One region of the Thalassotalea hakodatensis genome, then DNA from elsewhere that is predicted to be linked to it. Evidence: predicted binding sites of a transcription regulator. Region 1 holds the regulator's gene; each other region holds the start of a gene.

Region 1 (4,291 bases):
AAATTAGCTGCACGTTTTGCTCAAATTCATGGTGCCGATAAAGTCGCCATGATTTCTACAGACAGTTACCGAATTGCAGGCTTCGAACAACTAACTACTTATGGACGCATCATTGGTTGTCAGGTTAAGCTTGCCAAAGATGGCGCGGCACTTGATACGCTATTACAACAGTTCTCAGATAAAAAATTAGTGCTCATTGATACCGCAGGTATGGGGCAGCGTGATATGAGATTAAACGATCACCTTACTACCCTGATTGCGAATTCTCGTGTTAGAATTCGAAATTACTTAGTATTGTCAGCCAATACCCAACAACGTGTTATGCAAGAAAACGTTGAACGCTTCAAAAAAGTACCGTTGGCGGGGTGTATTTATACAAAGCTAGATGAAAGTTTGAGCGTTGGTGAAATAATTGCAACATCTATACAAAATGGCCTCGCAATAGGGTATCTTACTGATGGACAAAGAGTTCCAGAAGATATTAAAGTTGCAAATGCTGAAAAGTTAGTTACGCTTGCAGATAGGCTTGCAACAAAATTGAATGGTCACAACTCGTGGCGCCCTACCTCTGCTTCTATGGCAGTTGGCATGTAAATTATTTTTGATGTTTAATTAGAGTGATGTAAATGATTGATCAGGCAAGTGGCTTAAGAAAAATGCAACAGCAAAATCAAATTAAAGTCATAGCAGTTTCTGGTGGTAAAGGGGGAGTGGGTAAAACCAATGTCTCGCTTAATACGTCTATTGCCTTAGCTCAACTTGGAAAAAGAGTACTAGTACTCGATGCTGATTTAGGCTTAGCCAATGTTGATGTAATGCTTGGTTTACGTGTAAAACGTAATTTATCACATGTTATGTCAGGCGAGTGTGAACTCGACGATATTATTATTGAAGGCCCTGCAGGAATTAAAATCATTCCCGCAACTTCTGGTACTCAGTCAATGGTTGATCTTACGCCATCTGAACATGCTGGATTAATTCGTGCTTTTAGCGATATGCAAACGCAATTTGATGTGCTCATAGTTGATACCGCAGCAGGTATTTCAGATATGGTATTGAGTTTTGCTCGCGCGGCTCAAGACGTGTTATTGGTTGTTTGTGATGAGCCAACCTCAATCACCGACTGTTATGCGTTAATGAAATTACTCAGCCGTGACCATGAAGTATTTAAGTTTAAAGTCGTTGCTAATATGGTAAGAAGTCCGAAAGAAGGGCAGCAGTTATTTGGTAAGCTTTCAAAAGTTTCTGAGCGTTTTTTAGATGTTGCGCTTGAGTTAGTCGGTGTCATTCCTTTTGATGAAAACATTCGTAATGCAGTTAGGAAGCAACAAGCTATTGTAGAAGCTTTTCCTGATTCTCCAGCAGCCAGAGCATTTAGAGCGTTAGCTCAAAAAATAACTAAGTGGCCAGTGCCAAACCATGCTTCGGGGCACTTAGAGTTTTTTATTGAACAGTTAATTGAAAACTAATTCGAAGGTAAGCAATTTTGGGTAAAGCCAGTGCATACGGTTCGCAAATTGATAAAACGGCATTGCTCGAGCAGCATAGCAGTTTAGTAAAGCGTATCGCTTATCATCTACTCGCTCGTCTGCCTGCTAGTGTGATAGTTGATGATCTTATTCAATCGGGCATGATTGGTCTATTGGAAGCGGCAAATAACTTTGATAACACCAAAGGGGCTAGCTTTGAAACCTTCGCGGGTATACGTATTCGTGGCGCAATGCTCGATGAGATACGTCGTGGTGATTGGACCCCCAGATCAGTACATAAAAACAGCAGAATGGTCAGCGAAGCCATAAAAAACTTGGAAGCAGAGCTAGGCAGAGATGTTTCTGATATTGAAGTGGCTGAAAAACTTGATATTTCGCTGAATGAGTACCATCATATTCTTAACGAAGTAAATGGCGGCAAAATCATCGGTATTGAAGATTTAGGTGTCAATGAAGATGCTGTTTCAAGCTTTGAAGATAAAAACAATACTGATCCATATCAAAATATAGAACATGTAGTGTTTAAAAAGTCATTGGCAGAGTGCATTACTACTTTACCAGAGCGAGAAGCTTTAGTACTGTCTCTGTATTACGACGAAGAATTGAATTTACGCGAAATTGGTCAAGTGCTCGATGTTAGTGAGTCGAGAGTTAGCCAGATTCATAGCCAAGCATTACATCGATTAAAAGCCCGTATGCAATCTTGGCAAAGTTAAGTACAATATATTTATAAGCATTTAGAATTAAGTCCCTGGAGGGTGCCTTGGATAAAAATATGAAAGTACTTGTTGTTGACGACTTTTCAACAATGAGACGCATCGTAAAAAACTTACTACGTGATTTAGGGTTCACTAATATTCAAGAAGCAGATGACGGCAGTACAGCTTTACCTATGCTTAAAGAAGGTGATTTTGATTTTGTCGTTACTGATTGGAATATGCCAGGGATGCAAGGTATCGATTTACTCAAAGCGATACGAGCAGATGCAAGTTTGTCGCATATACCTGTTTTAATGGTAACAGCTGAAGCGAAGAAAGAACAAATCGTGATGGCTGCGCAAGCGGGTGTTAACGGTTATATTGTGAAGCCTTTTACTGCAGCAACGTTAAAAACTAAGCTTGATAAAATTTTTGAGCGTTTAGGATAATAACGAGTTGCCACGTAAGGACGTTGCATGAGTATAAATAACGGTGTCCATGTTTCATTGGAACAGGCAAAAATGTTGGTTGAATATTTAGAAACCGATCAACAAGATAAAGCAGATGAATTAATTGCCGAAATTCAAAACCCGATTAATTCCGAGTTATTTGCCGAGATTGGTAAGTTAACCCGTCAACTTCATGACTCATTGATGAATTTTCAGTTAGATTCGCGATTGAATGATTTAGCGACAGCAGATATTCCTGATGCAAAAGAACGATTAAATTATGTGATCAGTCGTACAGAAGATGCAGCCAACAAAACGATGGATGCGGTTGAATCTATCTTTCCTGTTGTTAATACCATTCAACACCAAATTAGCACAGTTAAACCGCTGTGGAATAAACTGATGCATAATAATTTAGATGTCGGTGAGTTTAAATCTTTATGTCATGATATTGACGTGTTACTGAAAACTTCAGAACGTGAAACTGAGCGTATGCATGGTTTAATGACTGATGTATTAATGGCGCAAGATTTCCAAGACTTAACCGGACAAGTGATTCGAAAAGTGATTGATCTGGTTAGAGAAGTAGAAGATAGCTTAATTAATATGTTGACGGCTTTTGGTGTCACAAGTGAAAGTATGCAGGGCACGGGTAAGCCATCGGTTGGCGAAAACCTCGTTGAAGGCCCAATTGTTAATAAAGATAATCGAGATGACGTAGTTGCTGATCAAGACGATGTTGATGATCTTTTATCAAGTTTAGGATTCTAATAGGAGTTGCTGGATGTCATACGAAGCAGATGAAGAAATTCTTCAAGATTTTCTAATCGAAGCAGGTGAAATACTTGAAAGCTTATCTGAGCAACTTGTTGAACTAGAAAACGATCCAGATAACGCAGATCTATTAAACGCTATTTTTCGTGGCTTTCACACGGTAAAAGGCGGTGCGGGTTTCTTATCATTAACTGAACTTGTAGATGTGTGTCATGGCGCTGAGAATATCTTTGATATTTTGCGTAATGGTCAACGAAGTGTAACACCTGAACTTATGGATGTTATTCTGCAAGGGTTAGATACGATTAATGATATGTTTGCCTTGGTGCAAGCCCGTGAAGAACTGATTCCTGCCGACCCAGCATTATTAGCAGAATTACATCGTCTAAGCTCTCCCGAAGGCGCAGAACCAGTTGCCGCAACACCTGAAATGCCAACACAGGTCGTATCAACAGACACATCAAGCAATGATGCTTCATCAGACGAAATGTCTGAAGATGAGTTTGAACGCTTATTAGATGAATTACATGGGGGAGGCTCACCCAGTGCGCCACCTGCACAAAGTACTGCCCCTTCTGCTAGCTCGGCAAGTTCTAGCAATGAAATAACTGACGATGAATTTGAAAACTTATTAGATGAGCTTCATGGTCAAGGTGCTTTTGCACCAGGTGTTGGTGCAAAACCTGAATCTGGAAACAACGATGAAATCAACGATGACGATTTTGAAAGTCTTCTTGATGAATTGCACGGTAAAGGTAAAGCACCTCAAACAAGCAGTAACCAAGCACCTGAAGAGGTTGCTCAACCTAAGCCTGTTCAAGCAACAGCACCCAAGCCAGCTGAACAACCAACTGCAGCGGCTAAGCCCGTTGCTAAAGCA
Region 2 (4,291 bases), 1.8 Mb from region 1:
ATTAATCGCAATTTCAACCCGGCGATTACGGCGACGATTAAGCGCGTTGTTATTAGGCACTAACGGTTTCGCATCAGCATGCCCTGCGACAATCATTCTTGAAGGATCAAAGCCATCAACGTTAACTAGCTCATGCGCAATGGCTACTGCTCGCTTGCTTGATAAATCCCAATTTGAGCTGAATAACTCAGAACTAATACCGCGATTATCCGTATGACCAGATACCATAATTTCACCTGGCACTGTATTTAATAACTCGCCAATCTCTTGAATAATAGGACGAAACTGAGGCTGTAAAAAAGCAGAACCAGAGGGGAAAGAACCGTTTTCTCTGATACGAATAATAATCTGTTGTCCTAACTGCTCTAACTCAATAGCGCCGTCTTGTATTTGCTGCTCAAGTTGATCTGCAATTTTTTTAACCAGTTCATTTACTTGTTCTTGTGATGCCTGTTCTAACTCATCACTGGCTTTTTGTCGCGCCTGCGCTGACATTTCATCAGCCGTACTTTGTGATTGCCCGCCCCGTTCAGTACCACGCTGTTCTTGGCGACCACCAGCAGAAGTTTCATCACCCGCCTGAAATTCTAACATTTGTTGGGTCATTTCGACTGTTTGTTGTTGGATCACCTCAATAGGCGTGGGCTCAGGTTTACCAGGCCTAAATTCTTGCGCAATAATACTGGTGCCTTTGGGAATATCTTTTACTTCAATTTTATTTTGTACCCCAAAAGCAAATTTCATTGACCCTGCAATTTGCTTAAACTTCAGCACGTCCATTTCAGAAAAAGATAATAATAAAACAAAGAAGCACATCAATAATGACATAAGATCGGCAAAGGTACCCATCCATGGCGGTAGGCCAGGTGGTGGACATTTACACTCAGGAGGATTTGCCATATGCTAGCTCCCTACTCTTCTGTTGTATTAACGGCTCGTTTACTTTCAGCAAGGTAGTTTTTCAACAACCCTTCAATTACGCGCGGATTTTGCCCGTCTTGAATGCCAAGCACAGCGTCTAAAATAAGTTCTTGGTTGAGTTTTTCTTCTGCCATACGTAGCTTTAATTTATTCGCGATAGGTATAGCAATGACATTAGCCAAAAAAGCACCATAAAGAGTAGTTAATAATGCAACCGCCATTGCTGGGCCAATCGCTTTAGGATCATCCATATTTGAAAGCATCGCAACCAGACCAATTAAGGTACCAATCATACCCATTGCTGGTGCAATTTCGGCTAATGCCGACAGCATTCCTATACCGGTTTCATGTCGCTCTGTTGTTAAGTTAATATCTTTTTGCAGTGTACCTCTAACCACATCAGCGTCGTGGCCATCAACCAGCATATCAACACCTTTTTGCATAAAGGCATTGGATATTTCAGCTTCTTCTAAAGCTAAAAAGCCACCTTTTCGAGCAGCATCAGCCATTTCAACCGACTTTTCGATTAACTCATCAGGCTTTTCAATCTTAAACATAAAGGCCTTGCCCATAATCTTGCCAATACCAAAGAATTGGCCAAGGTTATAATTCGCAAGTACAACAAAAGTAGAGCCACAAAATACGATAAGTATGGATTGGGTATCAATAAACATATTGATGTCGCCGCCCAATACCATGGCCATGACCACGAACCCAATGGCACCTAAAATTCCTAGTAGCGTAGCTAAATCCACACAAGCCTCCGAAAAAATGTTGCTAAATTGCTAGCCCGATAATGATAATAACCTAAGGCGTATTAATTCGCGACTGCATTATAATCTATCACGAGAATACTTATATTATCGCCCATATTGTCAATAACTTAACAAATATTTTCACTTTATTTCATTGAAAGTAATTTAGTTGCTCAGTTGAACAAAGCGCACAGCTAAGGTATCTTGCGCGTTACTTATAAAAAGGCGCGGTTTGAGCGAGATCATGGCACGTAAAAAAATTGAGAACTTAAGTTTTGAAGAAGCGTTAAAAGAGCTTGAAACAATTGTCGATCAACTTGAAAAAGGCGAATTGAATCTAGAAGACTCAATGACCTTATTTGAACGCGGCTTAGCATTAAGCCAAGTTAGCCAAGAAAAACTGAAAGACGCTGAACAAAAAGTGCAAATTTTGATGCAACGACAAGAAAAGTCAGCATTAGAAACATTTGAATCAAACGAGCTATAGCCAGTGCAACACTTGTTAGGATTACCCCAATACCAACAACGTATTGATCAATACCTTATAAACGCATTAGACAATATTGCCGTTAATGACCAACAATTACATGATGCCATGCGCTACGGTTTACTCATTGGCGGTAAGCGTATGCGGCCATTTCTTGCTTACATTACAGGTGAGTCTCTTGGCGCATCAATAGAAGATATTGATGGAGTTGCTGCAGCAATTGAGTGCATTCACGCCTATTCATTATTACATGATGACTTACCTGCCATGGATGACGATGATTTACGTCGCGGTAAACCAACATGTCATAAAGCTTTCGATGAGGCTACCGCGATTCTTGCCGGCGATAGTCTACAAACACTTGCGTTTGATATTTTAGTAAACCACCCTTTTTCAGAACAAGTAAAAAGAAAACAATTAACCTTAATGAAATTACTGGTTGATGCGGCTGGCTATCAAGGCATGTGCGGTGGCCAAGCTTTAGATCTTTCAGCAACTGATAGCTGTATTACGTTGGCCGCACTTGAACAACTACATCATTTAAAAACCGGCGCTTTATTGCAAGCTGCCGTGTTAATGGCAGCGGAATGTGCACCTAATGTTACAACCGATGAAAAACAGGCACTAAAAGAATATGCACAGCATGTTGGCTTAGCTTATCAAGTACGCGATGATATTATTGATATTACCTCTAGTGAAGAAGAGCTTGGAAAGCCAACAGGATCTGACCTAGAAGCAAACAAGAGTACCTACCCTTCATTATTGGGTTTACAAGGTGCGCAACAAAAAGCAGACGACTTGTTTCAACAATCACTTCAAGCTTTGCGTAGATTGCCTTACAATACTCAAAATTTGTCAGACTTTGCGACATTTATAATTCAACGAACGAGCTAGGTTCTATTAAAACGAACAACTATGACGATAAATCTAAACGATTACCCGCTACTCTCAAAAATTGATACGCCCGATAATTTGCGTAAGTTATCGCCCGATCAATTACCAAATGCCAGTGATGAGTTACGTCGCTATTTGCTTAACTCTGTCAGCAAAAGTAGTGGTCATTTTGCATCTGGCCTCGGCACAATAGAATTAACGGTTGCTTTGCACTATGTTTACAATACGCCTTTTGATCATTTAATTTGGGATGTAGGCCATCAAGCATATCCTCATAAAATTCTTACTGGCAGGCGTGATCAGCTCCATACTATTCGTCAAAAAGATGGTCTTCACCCTTTTCCTTGGCGTGAAGAAAGTGAATATGATGTGCTTAGTGTTGGTCATTCAAGTACTTCAATTTCAGCCGCACTAGGATTAGCCGTTGCCGCAGAAAAAGAAGGAAAAAATAGAAAAGTTGTGGCTGTCATAGGTGATGGTGCCATGACGGCAGGAATGGCCTTTGAAGCATTAAACCATGCTGGTGATATTCACAAAGATATGTTGGTGATTTTAAACGACAATGAAATGTCGATTTCTGAAAATGTTGGCGCGTTAAATAATCATTTAGCGAAAATGTTATCGGGTAGCTTTTACACGGGATTTAGAGAAGGCAGTAAACGCTTATTAAATAATATTCCCCCCATTAAAGAACTCGCAAGTCGCGCTGAAGAGCACTTAAAAGGTATGGTCGTGCCCAGCACTTTTTTTGAAGAGTTAGGGTTTAATTATATTGGCCCAATTGACGGTCATGACGTTACCGGCTTAGTGAATACTATTAGTAACATGCGCAACCTTAAAGGGCCGCAAATACTACATATTGCCACTAAAAAAGGTAAAGGCTTCCAAGCAGCAGAGCAAGATCCAATAAAGTATCATGCTGTACCAAAATTTAATCCATCTGAAACAGGGTTACCAAAAAGTCCGCCAAGCTTACCTACTTATTCGAAAATTTTTGGCGATTGGCTATGCAGAATGGCAGAAGTGGATGAAAAACTAGCAGCTATAACGCCAGCTATGCGTGAAGGTTCAGGTATGGTTGAGTTTAGCCAGCGTTTTCCTGAAAAGTATTACGATGTTGCCATTGCAGAGCAGCATGCTGTCACGTTTGCTGCTGGGCTTGCCATTGGTGGTAATAACGCGATTGTAGCCATTTATTCCAGTTTTCTTCAACGTGGTTATGATCAATTGATCC
Region 3 (4,291 bases), 680 kb from region 1:
TGAGCAAGATATTAAGTGAAAGACTTGTATCTTGCCCAGAGGTTAGTTAATATCTCGCCGCTTTGATTTAGGAAAGACTTATGAACAGATCAGTGATAGTTGCCGCGAATTGGAAAATGAACGGTAATTTAGCATTAATCAAAGAAATGACCTCTGCACTAGCGAATGTGTCACTTTCTTCTAATACCCGTGTGGTAGTTTGTCCTAGTTTTCCATATCTATCAGCGTTTGCACAAGCGCGAGTAGATAAAGCTCTTGATAAAAAAATAATGCTAGGTAGTCAGAACGCAAGTGAACATCAACAAGGTGCATTCACAGGTGAAGTGTCTAATAGTATGTTACAAGAGTTTGGCGTTAATTACGTGATCTTAGGTCACTCAGAACGCAGAAGTATTAATAAAGAAACAAGTACATTAGTTGCCCATAAAGTCCGTTCTGTGCTTGACGCTGGTATGACTCCAATATTGTGTATTGGCGAAAGTGAACAAGAACGAGAAACAGGACAAACGAATGTAGTGCTAGCCGCACAAATACAGCCTGTTATTGATGAAATAGGTATAGAGAAATTTGCCGATGTTGTTATTGCTTACGAGCCTGTTTGGGCGATAGGTACAGGAAAAACAGCATCACCAGAACTGGCGCAAGAAACGCACCAGTATATTCGTCAGTTTATTGCGGATATAAATCAGCTAATCGCTGAAAAACTTTCAATTTTATATGGTGGTAGTGTTAACGCTGCCAATTGCCAGCAATTATTTGCACAGTCTGACATAGACGGTGGTTTAATTGGTGGTGCTAGCTTAAAAGTTGATGAATTTACTAAAATTTGTTCAACGGTATAAAGGATATAGTAATGTTGTATCAAGTATTAATTGTTGTCTATTTAATTGTTGCTATCTGCCTCATTGGCCTTGTGTTACTTCAGCAAGGTAAAGGTGCAGATATGGGGGCATCGTTTGGTGCAGGCTCATCGGGTACCATTTTTGGTTCAAGTGGCTCTGGTAACTTTCTTACGCGTGCAACAACATGGTTAGCAATTGCTTTTTTCGCCATTAGTTTAGTGTTAGGTAACTTAACGGCTAATCGTGTTAAATCTGGTGACGAATGGAATGACTTAGCAGCGCCAACAGAGCAAACTGCTATTGAATCAAGCGTTGAACCAGCAGCTGATGCTAATGATGAAGTACCTACTGCGACTGAAGCTAAGAAAAACAACGATAGCGAAATACCAGATTAAACAGAATTTGCGGAAGTGGTGGAATTGGTAGACACGCCATCTTGAGGGGGTGGTGGCTTCGGCCGTGCGGGTTCAAGTCCCGCTTTCCGCACCATATTATGAATAAAGGGCTGTAGCGATGCAGCCCTTTTTTATTTGTCTAAATACAATATAAGCGCAACCTTTCCACAACCTAATACAGTAGTTAATAATCACAGGATTTAGGTAACAAGAAAAGTATTTGTTCGTTATGGGGTATTAATAAAGATATGTCTAGGTTAACAGAGTAAACATTTCTAACCCTTGAAGTATGAAAAAATAAGCCCATATTGAAATTAACGATTAAGTTTTTTTAATATTGACCGATAAAGAGATTAAGAAGCTTGCTATTGCAGAATAAACGAGTATAGTTTCTAGCGCAATTAAGCATAATTATCACTTTATGCTATACTTTTTAAGCTATATTTAAGGCGGCCAAGTTGCCTGCCAAGGTTAAAATAATGTTATACAGTGAAGGTCGCGGCGCCTAATAAGCCGAGCACTTTTTTGATATGGACATTGATAAAGTTAAAGAAAACTACTGGAAAGTTACTGATGAATACCGATCCGCATGGCGGTTTTTCAAAGCAGTTTTCTTCGTTACCATAGTCTTTTATGTCTATGCAAAATTAGATTCTATGTTTGCTATTTATGGTCAAATTAGACTAGTAGCAGGCTTTTTTGCACATCTAATAGAACAACTTCCCTCTAAATATGTTTCAGCAGGAGCAATAATGCTTTCTGCCCTTGTGGCAATCTGCATGGGGGTTTATACAACAAACATGAACAGAAAGATTGCTCGAAAAAGGGCAACAGCAGACATCCTTACTACGATAGAAACAGATAAAGATATAATTGCCGCAGAAAATACTTTCAAAACATTAAAAACACAAAAGTTCGCACCTTTAATGGCTGCTGCTTATAAAGGTGTTGCAATAGATCCCATAAATGATCGCAAACGCGTTAGGCTTGAGCTTCAAATAATTACTTTTTTGAATATGTATGAAAATTTATTTTTGGGCGTCATGATGGATGTTTACGATGAACTTTTGTTGTTCAAATATAAAAGAGGCGCTGTTTTAACACACTGGAAAGAAGTAGAGCCGCTAATTAAAGAGTGGCGAGAAATAGATGAAAACCCGGCACTCTATGAAGTTTTTGAACGTTTTGCAAATGATTGGCATCAAAATAAATTTGTATGTAGGGGAAGGCCATTCCCATTTTACTATCAACATAATTTAGACAATGTTATCGTTCAGCATGACAGCATTTTAATGAAACATTAAACTAACCTTCTTAAAAGATATACCTTTCCTTTCGCTTAATAATCATTAACCTAGAAGAATTCCCTTTTATTTTGAAAAAACAAATGTCTTCTATTCCTCAGTCTAAACAAGCGTTGTTAAGTGCGATAAGCACGGTGTTTAACAAGTTAATGGTAGATTATCGCTCTATTCCTGATGAAGTTACTCGAGTGAAATCTATAGATGGAAATACTAAAGGCAGTAAAGTGAGTGTTTGTGATACGGTCGCGTACTTAATTGGTTGGGGAAACTTAGTGCTTAAATGGTATCGATTGACGGCTGAAGATCAGCCGGTAGATTTTCCTGAAACTGGTTATAAGTGGAATCAATTAGGGCAATTAGCAGAACATTTTCATCATCAATACAGTGATTGGACATATTCACAATTACTTACAGAGTTGGAACAAACAACTAATGCTTTATTGTTGTTAATTGACTCGCTAACCGATGAACAACTCTATCATACGCCTTGGTATGAAAAATGGACGTTAGGTAGGATGATTCAATTTAATACCTCATCACCAATGAAGCGAATTAGAACACAAATAAGGCGGTTTAAGAAAATTAATGGTGCTAATTAACCTAGTGAATTAATTGTAAAATCAAAAAATATTTTTCGTTATTAGTTAGAGCGTGTTGATCTTTGCTGTTTAAGTTTTGTTCAAATTAAACGCCTTCTGATCGCGGCACTTGGATTATTGCATAGTCATTCTATGGTTAATTCAAGTAACAAAGAGCAGGAGGCGTTTAGTTGAACCCTTCGGGCTGACGAATCCCCAAAAAATGACAGGCACAACATTTTATGATCTTATTAGTTCATCAAAACAAAAATAAGAGTAAAATGCTATGCCTGAATCCTTACTTTGCCATAACTTCTTTGATAAGTCCTTATCGAATTTCAATCAAGCGAGAATGAAGACACTTAAAGCATGCTCTGAAGCACTTATAGCGTCTGATAGATTAACCTTAACAAGTTTGGGGCGTTACTTAGCTGGGCGTGCGAACATTAAGCATAAAATAAAAAGGGTTGATCGTTTTCTTAATAACGAGCATTTGTTTAACCAACAAGTTGAAATATACGCTTCGTTGGCCAAACCAATCATTAGCAACTTGCCTTATTTAGCCATTGCAGTGGACTGGAGTGGTTGTTGCCGTTCAGATTACCACCTGCTTAGAGCGAGTTTACTCGTTGATGGCCGTTCTTTAGTGCTTTACAACATGGTTGTTGAATTAAAAGATTTTGATACGCCAGAAACCAATGCCAGATTTTTAGACAACCTCCTTCAAGTTATTGGTGAACACCGGTCCGTTTATATTTTGTCAGATGGTGGTTTTCTTACTCCTTGGTATACTAAAGTCCGTTCATTAGGATGGCACTTTATTGGCCGTCTCAGAGGCACGATGACATGTAAGTTAGAAGGTAAAAATACTTGGGAAAAACTCCCTGCCTTTCATCAGGGAGCGAGCTGTCAACCAACTCGACTTGGCAAAGCGAGGGTTACTCAACACAGTCCAACAGCATGTGATGCATTTCTCCATTTGTACAAAGGAAAATACAAAGGACGAAAAGGGAATAGCCGTTTTACTAAAGATACTCGCATGTATCGACGGCATGCTCATGAGCCATGGTTACTCGCAACATCAGATAATACACTCACTAGTGATCAAGTAATTAAGTTGTACAGTAAAAGGATGCAAATTGAGCAAAACTTTCGCGATGACAAAAGCCAAC

What was found. Region 1 encodes FliA, which starts transcription of late flagellar genes. Its sites were predicted from a motif close to CTAAAGNTNNNNNNNNNNNNGCCGATA; they were not measured.
Region 2: a site for FliA is predicted at 1,783-1,809, ahead of pomA (flagellar motor protein PomA). Genes of this name have one in related genera too.
Region 3: a site for FliA is predicted at 1,558-1,584, ahead of QUE72_RS07245 (DUF4760 domain-containing protein). Genes of this name have one in related genera too.

The regions. Positions count from the first base shown of each region.
Region 1 is NZ_AP027365.1:966,476-970,766, forward strand. It holds gene flhF (flagellar biosynthesis protein FlhF) at 1-594, shown strand, start outside; gene QUE72_RS04160 (MinD/ParA family protein) at 627-1,469, shown strand; gene QUE72_RS04165 (RNA polymerase sigma factor FliA) at 1,484-2,206, shown strand; gene cheY (chemotaxis response regulator CheY) at 2,254-2,637, shown strand; gene QUE72_RS04175 (protein phosphatase CheZ) at 2,665-3,408, shown strand; gene QUE72_RS04180 (chemotaxis protein CheA) at 3,422-4,291, shown strand, end outside.
Region 2 is NZ_AP027365.1:3,475,968-3,480,258, forward strand. It holds gene QUE72_RS15390 (flagellar motor protein MotB) at 1-900, opposite strand, end outside; gene pomA (flagellar motor protein PomA) at 912-1,676, opposite strand; gene xseB (exodeoxyribonuclease VII small subunit) at 1,921-2,163, shown strand; gene ispA ((2E,6E)-farnesyl diphosphate synthase) at 2,167-3,057, shown strand; gene dxs (1-deoxy-D-xylulose-5-phosphate synthase) at 3,079-4,291, shown strand, end outside.
Region 3 is NZ_AP027365.1:1,646,687-1,650,977, forward strand. It holds gene tpiA (triose-phosphate isomerase) at 81-842, shown strand; gene secG (preprotein translocase subunit SecG) at 857-1,237, shown strand; tRNA gene QUE72_RS07240 (tRNA-Leu) at 1,247-1,331, shown strand; gene QUE72_RS07245 (DUF4760 domain-containing protein) at 1,768-2,541, shown strand; gene QUE72_RS07250 (ClbS/DfsB family four-helix bundle protein) at 2,625-3,140, shown strand; gene QUE72_RS07255 (IS4 family transposase) at 3,406-4,291, shown strand, end outside.